One region of the Variovorax durovernensis genome, then DNA from elsewhere that is predicted to be linked to it. Evidence: predicted binding sites of a transcription regulator. Region 1 holds the regulator's gene; the other holds the start of a gene.
What was found. Region 1 encodes sigma-54, which starts transcription at its own class of promoters, with help from an activator protein. Its sites were predicted from a motif close to TGGCANGNAANCTGCTTT; they were not measured.

Region 1 (5,956 bases):
TCCAGCCCTAGGCGCTTCCGGCGCCGTGGCTGGCGGCCCTGCCGGCCTGCCTACCTGACGATGGTCTTGCGGGGGCGGCTCGCGGCCAGCGGTTCCTCGCTATCGTCTTTCGGGGATTTCAGCCAGTTGCGGGCGGCCATCAGGGCACGCGGAAGGTTCAGCAGGACCAGCATCCAGGCGCCCATCGCCACGGCCATCACCGCACCGAACAACAGTTGTTCGGCCAGCGGCGCATCACTCCAGTAGAAGAAGCTCAGCAAAAACGACAGGATCAATGCCCAAATGACCAGAAGGTAGAGATTTTTCATTTTTGTGCGCCGCGGAAGTCGGCACACAAAATGTAAACGAAAACAAAATTTAAGTACTACTTATAGTTTACTTTTCAGTCGTTGATCAGCGTGACTTTCTGCACGTTATTCACCCATTTCAAAATTTCCCCAGGAGACAGCCCCGATGGACAACACCCTTTCCTTGCTGGGCATCGCCGGCGCGATGGCAGTGGGCGCGATGAGCCCTGGCCCCAGTTTCGTCATGGTGGCGCGCACGGCCGTGGCCTCGCGCGGCGACGGGCTCGCGGCGGCGTTGGGCATGGGTGCGGGCGGACTGGTCTTCGCCATCGCCGCGATGGCCGGCCTGCAGGCAGCGTTCCTGGCGGTGCCGGGGCTCTACCTGGCGATAAAAGGCTTTGGCGGCGCCTACCTCGTCTACCTGGGTTGGCGCATCTGGCGCGGCGCGCGCCAGCCACTGGCTGTTACACCGGAAGTGGGTAACTCCCCCGGCCGGCCGGGGCGCGGCGGCCGCACCTTTCTGCTGGGCCTTGCCACCCAGGTCAGCAACCCGAAGACGGCGGTGGTCTACGCCAGCATCTTCGCCGCCTTCCTGCCGCGCGAGGTGCCGCTGGTACTGGCGCTGGCGGTGCCGGCAGTGATCTTCTGCATCGAGACCGGCTGGTACACCATCGTGGCACTGGCGCTTTCCTCGGCGGCGCCGCGCTCTGCCTACCTGCGCTACAAGGCCTGGATCGACCGCGCGGCCGGCGGCGTGATGGGGCTGCTGGGCGTGCGGCTGGTCTGGTCGGCCATTCGCGGCGGCCACTGACTGAATACCGCGGCGCTTACAGCAGGCTCTCGGGCGTCAGCGGCGCCAGCAGTTCGAGCATCGTGCGGTCCCAGAAGCCCGAATCGGGCTCCTCGTGCAGCACCGTGATCTTGCCGGCGTCGTCGCTGACCCATTCGATGCGGCTGTCGTTGCTGCCTTCGGCAAAGCGCAGCCGGTAGGCGCCCTGCTGCTTGAGCACGTCGAGCAGCTTGAGCATCTGCTGCGCCATCTCGGGGCTGTGGATGATCAGCCCGATCTCGGTGTTCTGCGACTCCGAGCGCGGATCGAAATTCATCGAGCCCACGAACAGCGTGCGCCGGTCGATCACCGCCGACTTGGCATGCAGGCGCCCGACCGTGGTGCCGAAGAGCCCCAGCCGCACGCTGCGCCGGGTGCGCGTGGAACTCAGCTCGTACAGGTCGGCGCCGAGCTTGAGCATGTCGGGCCGGTAGCGGCGGTAGGCGGTATGCACCAGCGGTTCGTCGGTGGCGGCCAGCGAATTGGTGACCACGCTGATCTTCACGCCGCGCCCGCGGATCTCGCGCATCACCTCGAGCCCCGTGGCGCCCGGAATCAGGTAGGGCGAGACGATGGTCACCTCGGCGCGCGCGCGGCGCATCTGCTCGACCACGTTGTAGCGCACGCTGTCGACGTCCAGCAGCGGCACGCCGCCGTACGACGCGGTCTTGCCGATCACCCGGTCGGGCGAGTCGGCATAGGCCTCGGCCAGGGTCCAGATCAAGCCCAGCCTGCCGGCGTTCAGGTCGTCCGCAATCGGGCTGTAGCCGAGCAGGTCGTTGGGCGCGGGTTGCGGCGGCGGCGGGGTGGTGTCGGCGCCGGTAGCGGCATCGAAGCGGCGCTGCAGCTCCTCGCGCGAAAGGCTGCTCGCCACCACCGACTGCACGGGGCGCACGTAGGTGCTGTTCCAGTACTGGTCGAACAGGCTGCCGAGCCGGGGGATCAGCGCGCCGGTCACGAAGGTGTCGAGATCGAGGAAGTTCTCGCCCGCCGTGCGCGTGAAGTACTGGTTGCCGATGTTGCGCCCGCCCGCCACCGCCATCGCGCCGTCGGCGATGAACAGCTTGTTGTGCATGCGGCGGTTCACGCGGCTGAAGTCGAACAGCGACGCCGCGAAGCGCCTGACCAGGCTGCCGCGCCCGGCCGGGAACGGGTTGAAGAGGCGCAGCTCGACATTCGGCGTGGCGGCAAAGCCGAGCAGCAGCTCGTCTTCGCCGGAGGTGTAGAGGTCGTCCATCAGCACCCGCACGCGCACGCCGCGCAAGGCGGCATCGCGCAGGGTGCGCAGCAGGTAGCGGCCGGTCTCGTCGTTCTCGATCTGGTAGTACTGCAAGTCCAGCGTGCGCTGGGCGCGGCGCGCGAGCTCGATGCGGGTGTCGAAGGCAAAGTCGCCGCCGGGCATGAGACGGAAGCCGCTCAGGTCGGGGTCGGGCTGGGCGGCCATCGCGAGCTTGCCGAGCGCGGTGTCGGCCGACACGGCCATGGCCTTGGTGGGCGGGCGCGGTGCCTCGTCGGGCAAGGTGGCGCAGCCGGTGACGAACAGCACGGCCAGAGCGAGCACCAAGGCCAGACCCGCTCGCCATTCATGGCCACGCGGCGAACACCGCGGAACCGGCTCTGCCGGGCCGCTGGTGTTGCCCCCTGCAAGGGGGTTGGCGAAGCGACACGAAGTGCGCATAGCCTGGGGGTGTGCCGAGCTACAGCGCCTTGCGCAGGTTGGCCGGCGCGATGCGCAGGGCCTCGCGGTACTTGGCCACGGTGCGGCGCGCGCACTCGATGCCCTGCTCCTTGAGCATCTCGGAGATCTGGCTGTCCGACAGCGGCTTCTTGATGCTCTCCGAGCTCACGAACTGCTTGATCAGCGCACGCACCGCGGTGCTCGATGCATTGCCGCCGGTCTCGGTGCCCAGCGCCGAACCGAAGAAATACTTCAGCTCGACCGTGCCGAACGGCGTGGCCATGTACTTGGCGGTGGTCACGCGCGAGATGGTGGATTCGTGCAGGCCCAACTCGTCGGCAATTTCGCGCAGCACCAGCGGGCGCATGGCCAGCTCGCCGTGCACGAAGTAGCTCTTCTGGCGCTCGACGATGGCGTTGCTCACGCGCAGGATGGTGTCGAAGCGCTGCTGGATGTTCTTGATGAACCAGCGCGCCTCCTGCAGCCGCTGCGACAGCGCCTGGCTGCCCTCGCCCTTGTGCGACTTGAGCGCGCCGGCGTAGATGTCGTGCACGCGCAGGCGCGGCATGACCTCGGGATTCAGCATGACGCGGAACTTGACGTTGGTGCCGCGGCCGGTCTTGGTGACGATCACGTCGGGAATGACGATGTTGCGCTCGACATCGACAAAACGGCGCCCCGGCTTGGGCTCCAGCCGCGCGATGACCTGCAGCGCCGAGCGCACCAGCTCCTCGCTGCTGCGAGTGAGCGTGGCCAGGCGCTTGAAATCGCGCCGCGCGAGCAGCTCCATCGGCTGCTTGCAGATGGCGATGGCGGTCTTGTAGACCTGTGCCTGTTCTTCGTCTTCGTCGTCCTCGGCGGCCAACGCGCGCAGCTGGATGCTCAGGCATTCGCCGAGGTCGCGCGCGCCCACGCCCACCGGCTCCAGGCTCTGCAGCAGGCCGAGCGCCACCTGGAAGTGATGCACCAGGTCGTCGAACTGGTCGTTGTCGTCGCCGGCCAGGCCCGAGGCCAGCGCCGGCAGGGAGTCTTCGAGATAGCCGTCGTCGTTGAGCGACTCGATCAGGAAGCGCAGCGCGGCGCTGTCGTTCTCGCTCAGGCGCAGGCTCAGTGCCTGGCGGTGCAGGAACGACTGCAGCGACTCCTGGCTGCGCGCAAGCTCGGTGGCATCGGCGCGCTCGTCGTCACCCAGGTTGTTCTGGCGCGCGGGGGCGTCGCTGCCCCACTCGCTGTCGTCGGGCGCCATGTCGACGGTGCCGTCGCCTTCCCAGTCGGGCTCGCGCTCGGCGATCTCGGCGGCGGGGCCGTCGGAATCGGCCGTGGTGGTGGTGCCGGTCTCGGTCGAGGCGGCGGAAGTGCTGGCCGGCGGCGGGGTGAAGTCGCTCTCGCCGTCGCCGCCCTCGCCACTTTCGCCGCCGTCATCGCGCGCGACGGGGGCGTCGGCCGTGTCGAGCCCGAATTCCTCGCGCGCCGCTTCTTCCGCGGTGCGCTCGAGGAAGGGGTTCTCGTCGAGCATCTGCTCCACTTCCTGGCTCAGTTCGAGCGTGGAAAGTTGGAGCAGCCTGATCGACTGCTGCAGCTGTGGCGTCAACGCCAGGTGCTGCGAGACGCGAAGGGACAGCCCTTGCTTCATGAGATTGCTGCTCCCCCCAAGGCTGCGCGCTGCGCGCGGCGGCCCCCGCGAAGGATCCCCACGCGGATGGTGGCCACGCTCGCCTTTGACCCGCGCAACACGATCACATCCGGAAGTGTTCGCCCAGGTACACCCTGCGTACCTCGGCGTTGTCGACGATCTCCGAGGGCGTGCCTTGTGCCAGCACATGCCCGTCGCTGATGATGAACGCGTGATCGCAGATGCCCAGCGTTTCGCGCACGTTGTGGTCGGTGATGAGCACGCCGATGCCGCGCTCCTTCAGGAAGCTGATGATCCGCTGGATTTCGATCACGGCGATCGGGTCGATGCCGGCGAAGGGCTCGTCCAGCAGGATGAAGCGCGGCTGGGTGGCCAGGGCGCGTGCGATCTCGACGCGGCGGCGTTCGCCGCCCGACAGCGCCAGCGCGGGCGAATCGCGCAGATGGTCGACGCGCAGGTCGGCCAGCAGTTCGGACAGGCGCTCTTCCATGTGCTGCTTGGACAGCGGCACGAGCTTGCCGCTCGCGTCGGGCTCATGCTGCAGTTCGAGCACGGCGCGCACGTTTTCCTCGACCGTGAGCTTGCGGAAGATCGAGGCTTCCTGCGGCAGGTAGCTCAGGCCCATGCGCGCGCGGCGGTGGATGGGCATGTGGGCGATGGGCTCGCCGTCGATGGTGATGTCGCCCGCATCGGCGCGCACCAGCCCGACGATCATGTAGAACGAGGTGGTCTTGCCGGCGCCGTTGGGGCCGAGCAGCCCGACGACTTCACCCTTCTGCACGTCGAGCGAGACGTCCTTCACGACCGTGCGGCTGCCATAGCTCTTCTTCAGGCCGCGCGCCACCAGGCGGCTGCCCGGTGCGCCGTTGGCTTCCTGGGTTCCAGCGGTTTCGATCACTTGCGGGTTTCTCCATCGCCACCGAGCGTGGTGGTCGAGCGCAGGCCCGTGCCGGGTGCCGGCGTGGACGCTGCCGGCGCGGCGGGCTTGGCTCCGGCGGGAGCGCCGGGCGCGGGCGCCGTGGCGGCCTTGGGTGTCAGGATGGTCTTGACGCGGCCGCTCGGGGACGACGCGTTGACCGCGGTGTTCGGCGGCACGGTGGAACCGTTGACCGTGTAGGTGTCGTTGCTCTGGTCGTAGACGATCAGGGCGCCGGTGCTCACGTCGTTCGGCGTCGAACCGAGCAGGCGGCGCATTTCTGCGTTGCGGATGAACTTGACGTTGTCGGCGCGGCTGTCGTACTCGATGACTTCGGATTCGCCCTCGATCCACTCGTCAGGTGCGTTGCGCTTCTGCTTGTAGTAGGCCCGCTTGCCGGGCGCCGCCGTGACCACGCCGTACTGGTAGCCCTCGGCGTCCTGGCGGACATCGAGCCGCGCGCCGCGGATGATGATCGTGCCTTTTGTTACCAGCACGTTGCCCGTGAACACGCTGGTCTGCTTGAGGTCGTCGTAGCGCATGGCATCCGACTCGATGTTCATCGGCTTGCTGCGGTCGGCGGTCTCGGCCAGGGCGCCCGAGGCAAGGCCGG
Region 2 (5,956 bases), 3.9 Mb from region 1:
ACCGCTGCCTTCAACCGCTGGGCCGGCTTCGAAGTCACGAGCGCCGCCAACGGCGAAGCCGAACTGCGCATGGACTTTCGCGAGGAAGACATGGGCCAGTACGCCGGCTTCCTGCATGCGGGGCTGATCGGCGCGCTGCTCGACACCGTGAGCGGCTTTGCGGCCGCCAGCGTGGCCGGCCGCGTGCTGGCGTCGCATTTCTCGGTGAACTGCATCTCGCCCGCCGTGGGCCGCGCCTTCGTGGCGCGGGGGCGGGTGGTGAAGGCCGGGCGCAAGCAGGTGTTTGCCGCGGCCGAACTCTATGCGCAGGGCGAGGGCGATGCCCTCAAGCTCGTGGCGACGGGGAACGCCATTCTGGTTCCGGTGGAAGAGGCTGCCGCGAAGCCGGCCGCCTGAGCTTCAGCCCGAACAGCGGCCGCATGAAGTTGACGCGGCGGATCAGCCCGTCGGTCAGCGCCCAGCAGCCGAAGATGGTGAGCGCCACCAGCAGCGCGGGCTCGACCACCGGGCCGAGCGCGAGCGGGGCCAGCAGTACCACGCCCACGATGATCAGCGTCTGGTGCAGCACGTACCACGGGTACACCGACTCGTTGGCCCAGCGCAGCCAGGGCCAGGGCCGGTTCAGGTACCGGTGCCCGTAGCCCAGGATGGCCGAGACCGTCAGCCACAGATAGAGCACGCGCAGCACGTCCATCGACAGCCCCGAGGGCGGCCCGCTGGTGACGGCGCGCAGCGCGAAGAAAGTGGCGATCACCGCGAGCGCCGATGCAAGGGACACCCGGCGCAGCCGCTCCAGTTCCTTCCAGACGCCGGTGTCCACGCCCATCCAGTAGCCATAGAGGAACATCGTGAAATAGATGCTGTGCAGATGGAAGTCGCGCACCAGGTTGTGGGTGGCCGGAAAGCGCGAGGCCAGCAGCATCGTCCACAGCAGCAGCGGCACCGTAGGCAGCAACAGCAGCTTCCAGCCGCGCAGTCCGTTGAAGCCGCGCCGCACCCGCTGGCCGGCGGCGGACTTCCACAGCGGCAGCGTCAGCGCCACCAGCGCCGTGTAGGTGAACAGGTAGGGCAGGTACCAGAGGTGGTTCCAGGTGATGCCGAAATCCGCGCCGTCGAAGGCCTGCTTCGGCCACGGCGCACTCATCGACAAGTAGCGCAGCAGGAAGGCGCCGAAGCCCGGCGCCACCATCCCGTTGGCCACGCCCTGCGCATAGGCCTGGTAGGGCACGATCACCGCCATGCCGAAAGCCAGCGGCAGCATCAGCCTCAGGCCCCGGCTGCGCAGCAGCCCCCAGGTGCCCTGGCCCCGGCTCAGGAAACCCAGCGACACGCCGGAGATGAGGAACACCAGGTCCATGCGCCAGAGGTTGAGCATTGCCATCGGCCAGCGCAGCCATTCGGCCTCGTGAGGGCTCTTGAGATGCCAGTGCCAGCCGGCCACGTAATACATGCCCACGTGATAGAGGATGACGAAAAGGAAGGCCAGCGCGCGCAGGGCGTCGATGTCGTGGCGGCGATGGTCTGGCGGGGTGTGGTTGGCGGCGTGCATCTTGGGGCCTTGAAGCTGGAAGGCCGCGATGTTCGGCCGCACGGCCCCGCGGCGGCGCACCGCCGGGACGGATTGCCCCTGCTTTGTGACGAGCGGTGGCTGCCAGGGACGAAATCCGCCGGCCCCAGGGGCGATTTCGCGAGAATTCCGGGCATGGGCGATCCACGCAAGAACCTCTACGAACGCTACGAGCCGATCCGCCGCTATGTCGAGGTGGGCTTCTGGATCGTGCTGATGACGCTGCAGGCCGTGTTCAGCACCCTGGTCGCGATTGCCGACGTCGGCACGCGCGCCGTGCCGCATGCCCGCTGGGAGGTCGTGACCTGGGAGGTGTCGAGCCACGTCATGTTGTTGCTACTGGTGCCGGCGCTGGTGGCCATCGAGCGCCGGCTGGCGCCGCTGGCGAGCAGGCACTGGGTCCGGTTCCTGGCCTGGCACCTGGCGGCCAGCGTCGCGGTCAGCGTGGTCCATGTGGCCGGCATGTTCGGGCTGCGCTCGCTGGTCTATTCGATGGTTGGCGAGCACTACGGCTTTTCCAACTGGACCGCCCAGTGGGGCTATGAGTACCTGAAGGACGTGCGGGGGTACGCCAGCATGATCTTCGGCATCTGGGTCTACCGGCGGTTCCTGCTGCGGTTGCAGGGGGAGGCCCGGGTGCTCGATGCGCCGGAGGAGGGCGTGACAGAGGCTGCGCCCTCCATGCCGCAAGCACCCCCACCACCTCCCCCGCGCCCCGAACGATTCCTCGTGCGAAAGCTGCGCCGCGAATTCCTCATCGCCGCCACCGACATCGACTGGCTGCAGGCCGAGGGCAACTACGTGGGCCTGCACGTCAACGGCCACGATTACCTGCTGCGCGCCACGCTCACCGACTTCCTGACCCAGCTCGACCCCGACCGCTTCGCGCGCGTGCACCGCAGCCACGCGGTGAACCTGGGCCGCATCAAGGAAATCGAGCCGCTGGACGGCGGCGACGCCCGGCTGCACATGCACGACGGCACCACGGTGCCTTGCAGCCGCCGCTACCGGGACGCGCTGCGCGCCGGCGCGGGCTGATCCGGTGCGCAAGCGGGCTTGGGAAGCCCGTTATTGGTTCGTACTGCACCATCAAAGAGCTTTCAGGCACCTTTTTTGCTTGCTTGTGGCGCCGCTCCGAGCAATTCGGGTGCGTTGCACCAAATCAAACCAAAAAACTGCAAGAAGCTTCAATGGACGCACTCAAACAGGGCGCAGACGCGCTGTTCATCCTTCTCGGCGCGATCATGGTGTTGGCCATGCATGCCGGTTTTGCCTTTCTGGAGCTCGGCACCGTCCGAAAGAAGAACCAAGTCAATGCGCTGGTGAAAATCCTGGTCGACTTCTCGGTGTCGACCATCGTGTACTTCCTGGTGGGCTACGGCGTGGCCTACGGCACACATTTCTTCGTGAGCGCCACCGAACTGTCGGCAAGAAGCGGCTACGAGCTGGTCAAGTTCTTCTTCCTGCTGACCTTTGCCGCAGCCATTCCGGCCATCATCTCGGGGGGCATTGCAGAGCGCGCCAAGTTCTGGCCGCAGCTCATCGCCACGGCAGTGATCGTCGGTTTCGTCTATCCGCTGTACGAAGGCATTGCGTGGAACAAGCACTTCGGCATCCAGGGCTGGATCGCCTCGCTCACCGGCCACGAGTTCCATGACTTCGCGGGCTCGGTGGTGGTCCATGCCGTGGGCGGATGGCTCGCATTGCCGGCCGTGCTGCTGCTGGGCGCGCGGCGCAACCGCTACCGGGGCGACGGCTCGCTGAGCGCTCACCCGCCGTCGAACATTCCGTTCCTGGCGCTGGGCGCATGGGTGCTGTGCGTGGGCTGGTTCGGCTTCAACGTGATGAGCGCGCAGAGCATCGACAAGATTTCGGGCCTCGTCGCCGTCAACTCGCTGATGGCGATGGTCGGCGGCACGCTGGTGGCGCTGGCCATGGGCAAGAACGACCCCGGCTTCGTCTACAACGGTCCGCTCGCGGGGCTCGTGGCCATTTGCGCCGGCTCCGACCTGATGCACCCGCTGGGCGCGCTGGTGGTAGGCGGCGTGGCGGGCGCGATCTTCGTCAAGATGTTCACGCTGGTGCAGAACAAATGGAAGATCGACGACGTGCTCGGCGTGTGGCCGCTGCACGGCCTGTGCGGCACCTGGGGCGGCATCGCGGCGGGCATCTTCGGCACGCAGGCACTGGGCGGCATGGGCGGCGTGAATGTGTGGGCGCAGCTCATTGGCACGCTGATGGGCGTCGTCTGGGCCGGCCTGGCGGGGTGGGCGGTGTACGGCGCGCTGAAGAAGGCGGTCGGGTTGCGCCTGACGCAGGAAGAGGAATACGACGGGGCCGACCTGTCGATCCACCATATTTCGGCTACGCCGGAGCGTGAAGTGAACTGGTAATGGGCCCTGGCGGCGTGCGAGGCGCGAAACGGCCATCTGTAGCAAACTTGCCGGCTGCTTCGCTCACTCCCTACAGCCCCATGACCCAATCGCCCCCCGCCCTCGAAGTCCTCCCCCGCGACCTCTCCGCCTACCGCAAGGGCAACGTCGGCATCGACTACGTGCACCGCTTCGAGTCGGGCAAGCCCGGCCCGCACGTGCTCATCAACGCGCTCACGCACGGCAACGAGATCTGCGGCATGACCGCGGCCACGCACCTGCTCGACAACAACGTGCGCCCGAAGATCGGCACGCTCACCGTGGCCTTCGCCAACATCGAGGCCTACGAGTCATTCAAGGAAGAGGCGCCCTTCGACAGCCGCCAGATCGTGCACAACCTGAACCGCATCTGGTCGCCCGAGTGGCTCGACGGCGCGGAAGACAGCCCCGAGCTGCGCCGCGCGCGCATCCTGCGCCCGGTGGTGGAAGCGGCCGACCACATCCTCGACATCCATTCGACCAGCCAGCCCGTGGTGCCGTTCTGGGTGTACCCGGCGTTCGAGCGCAACGCCAAGGTCGCGCTGGCCATCGGCCGCCCGTCGGTGCACCTGGTGATGCCCGACGGCCTGGGCTCGGGCACGCCGCTGATCCAGTACGGCAGCCATGGCGGCCCGGACGGCAAGGGCGTGGCGATGGTGGTCGAGTGCGGCCAGCACTTCCTGCGCTCCGCGTCCGAACTCGCGACCGCCGTCACCTACGACTTCCTTGCGTACTTCGGCCTCGTCGACAAGGACCCGGCCACGCCGCCGCCCGAACCGCAACGGCGCTTTCAGCTGCTGCAGACCTACGTCATCAAGTCGGAAGACTTCGCGTTCGTGCGCCCGCTGATCGGCTTCGAGACCTTTGCCAAGGGCGAACTGATCGCGACCAACGGCGCGGAAGAGATTCGCGCGCTGTGCGACGACTGCACGATCTTCATGCCGGCGCAGCGCACGATCGTCGGGCGCGAGGCGGTGTATCTCACCAAGCCGCTGTGAGGCTGGCTGTTCGATGACCATGATGCCCGCCATGAGCCGTTGGCGCACGGCGGGGCTGGTGTTCGTCTTCCTGTGGTTCGCCATAGGCGGGGTCGCGCATTTCGTGGCGACCGAAGCCGAGATGCAAATCGTGCCGCCGTGGATTCCCTGGCCGCGCGAGATCGTGTGGGCGAGCGGCGCCTTCGAACTGCTGGGCGCGGCCGGGTTGCTGTGGCGACACACGCGGCGGGCTGCGGGGATCGGGCTTTTCCTGCTGACCCTGGCGGTCACGCCCGCGAACGTCTACATGCTGCAGCGGGCGGACTTGTTCGCAAACGTGCCGTATTGGGCGCTGGTGGCGCGGCTGCCTTTGCAGGTGGTGTTGCTGGCCTTGATTGCGTGGAGTACGAAGCTGCCGAAAACGCTCGACAAGTGAGCGAGCCGGCGGGCTATGCCGTTGCGACAGTCTTGGCCTTGGGAATCGTCCGGCCTCCGCACCGACGATAGTTGGCGCAACCCCAGAAGCTGCCGTCGTTCCTTTTCGAATCCTTTTCGATCATCTTGGCACCGCAACTTGCGCAAGTGGGGCGCCAGTATTCGCCCTCGTACGCGACCGCGAGCAAGGCCGCCTGCTGCTCCGGCGTGCGCTGGCTGATCAGCTTCAGCAACGCGGTACCGTCCTGTGCGTGAATGCCGTTCGCCTTGGCGAACGCGATGGCATCGTCGGAAAACGTGGAGCTCGTGACGTAGGTGCCGCTCTTCAACTGATGCGAGGCCATCACCCCGAAGAACTCGCGCATTTCCTTGACGCCGACCACCTTGGTCCGCCAGTGCTTGCACTGGACGATGCGTGGCACGTCGCTGTGCCTGGATTGGAGCCAGATGTCGATTCCACCGTCCGCGCCATGCGACTGGCTGCGCGTGGTGAAGCCGGCCTGCGCGTAGAGCGCTTCGCACACAGCCTCGAATCGGCGCCATTCGATGGCGGCAAGCACGGAAGG

Region 2: the regulator sigma-54 is predicted to act here: its motif matches at 2,670-2,687, upstream of ACWV14_RS21825 (ammonium transporter).

What each region holds. Positions count from the first base shown of each region.
Region 1 covers NZ_CDRNCW010000001.1:677,149-683,104, reverse strand. The annotation lists gene ACWV14_RS03140 (YceI family protein) at 1-11, shown strand, start outside; gene ACWV14_RS03135 (hypothetical protein) at 51-308, opposite strand; gene ACWV14_RS03130 (LysE family translocator) at 454-1,098, shown strand; gene ACWV14_RS03125 (phospholipase D family protein) at 1,115-2,677, opposite strand; gene ACWV14_RS03120 (RNA polymerase factor sigma-54) at 2,814-4,427, opposite strand; gene lptB (LPS export ABC transporter ATP-binding protein) at 4,531-5,325, opposite strand; gene lptA (lipopolysaccharide transport periplasmic protein LptA) at 5,322-5,956, opposite strand, start outside.
Region 2 covers NZ_CDRNCW010000001.1:4,585,240-4,591,195, reverse strand. The annotation lists gene ACWV14_RS21840 (PaaI family thioesterase) at 1-396, shown strand, start outside; gene ACWV14_RS21835 (acyltransferase family protein) at 326-1,549, opposite strand; gene ACWV14_RS21830 (LytTR family DNA-binding domain-containing protein) at 1,703-2,605, shown strand; gene ACWV14_RS21825 (ammonium transporter) at 2,758-3,960, shown strand; gene ACWV14_RS21820 (succinylglutamate desuccinylase) at 4,041-4,976, shown strand; gene ACWV14_RS21815 (DoxX family protein) at 4,990-5,391, shown strand; gene ACWV14_RS21810 (restriction endonuclease) at 5,405-5,956, opposite strand, start outside.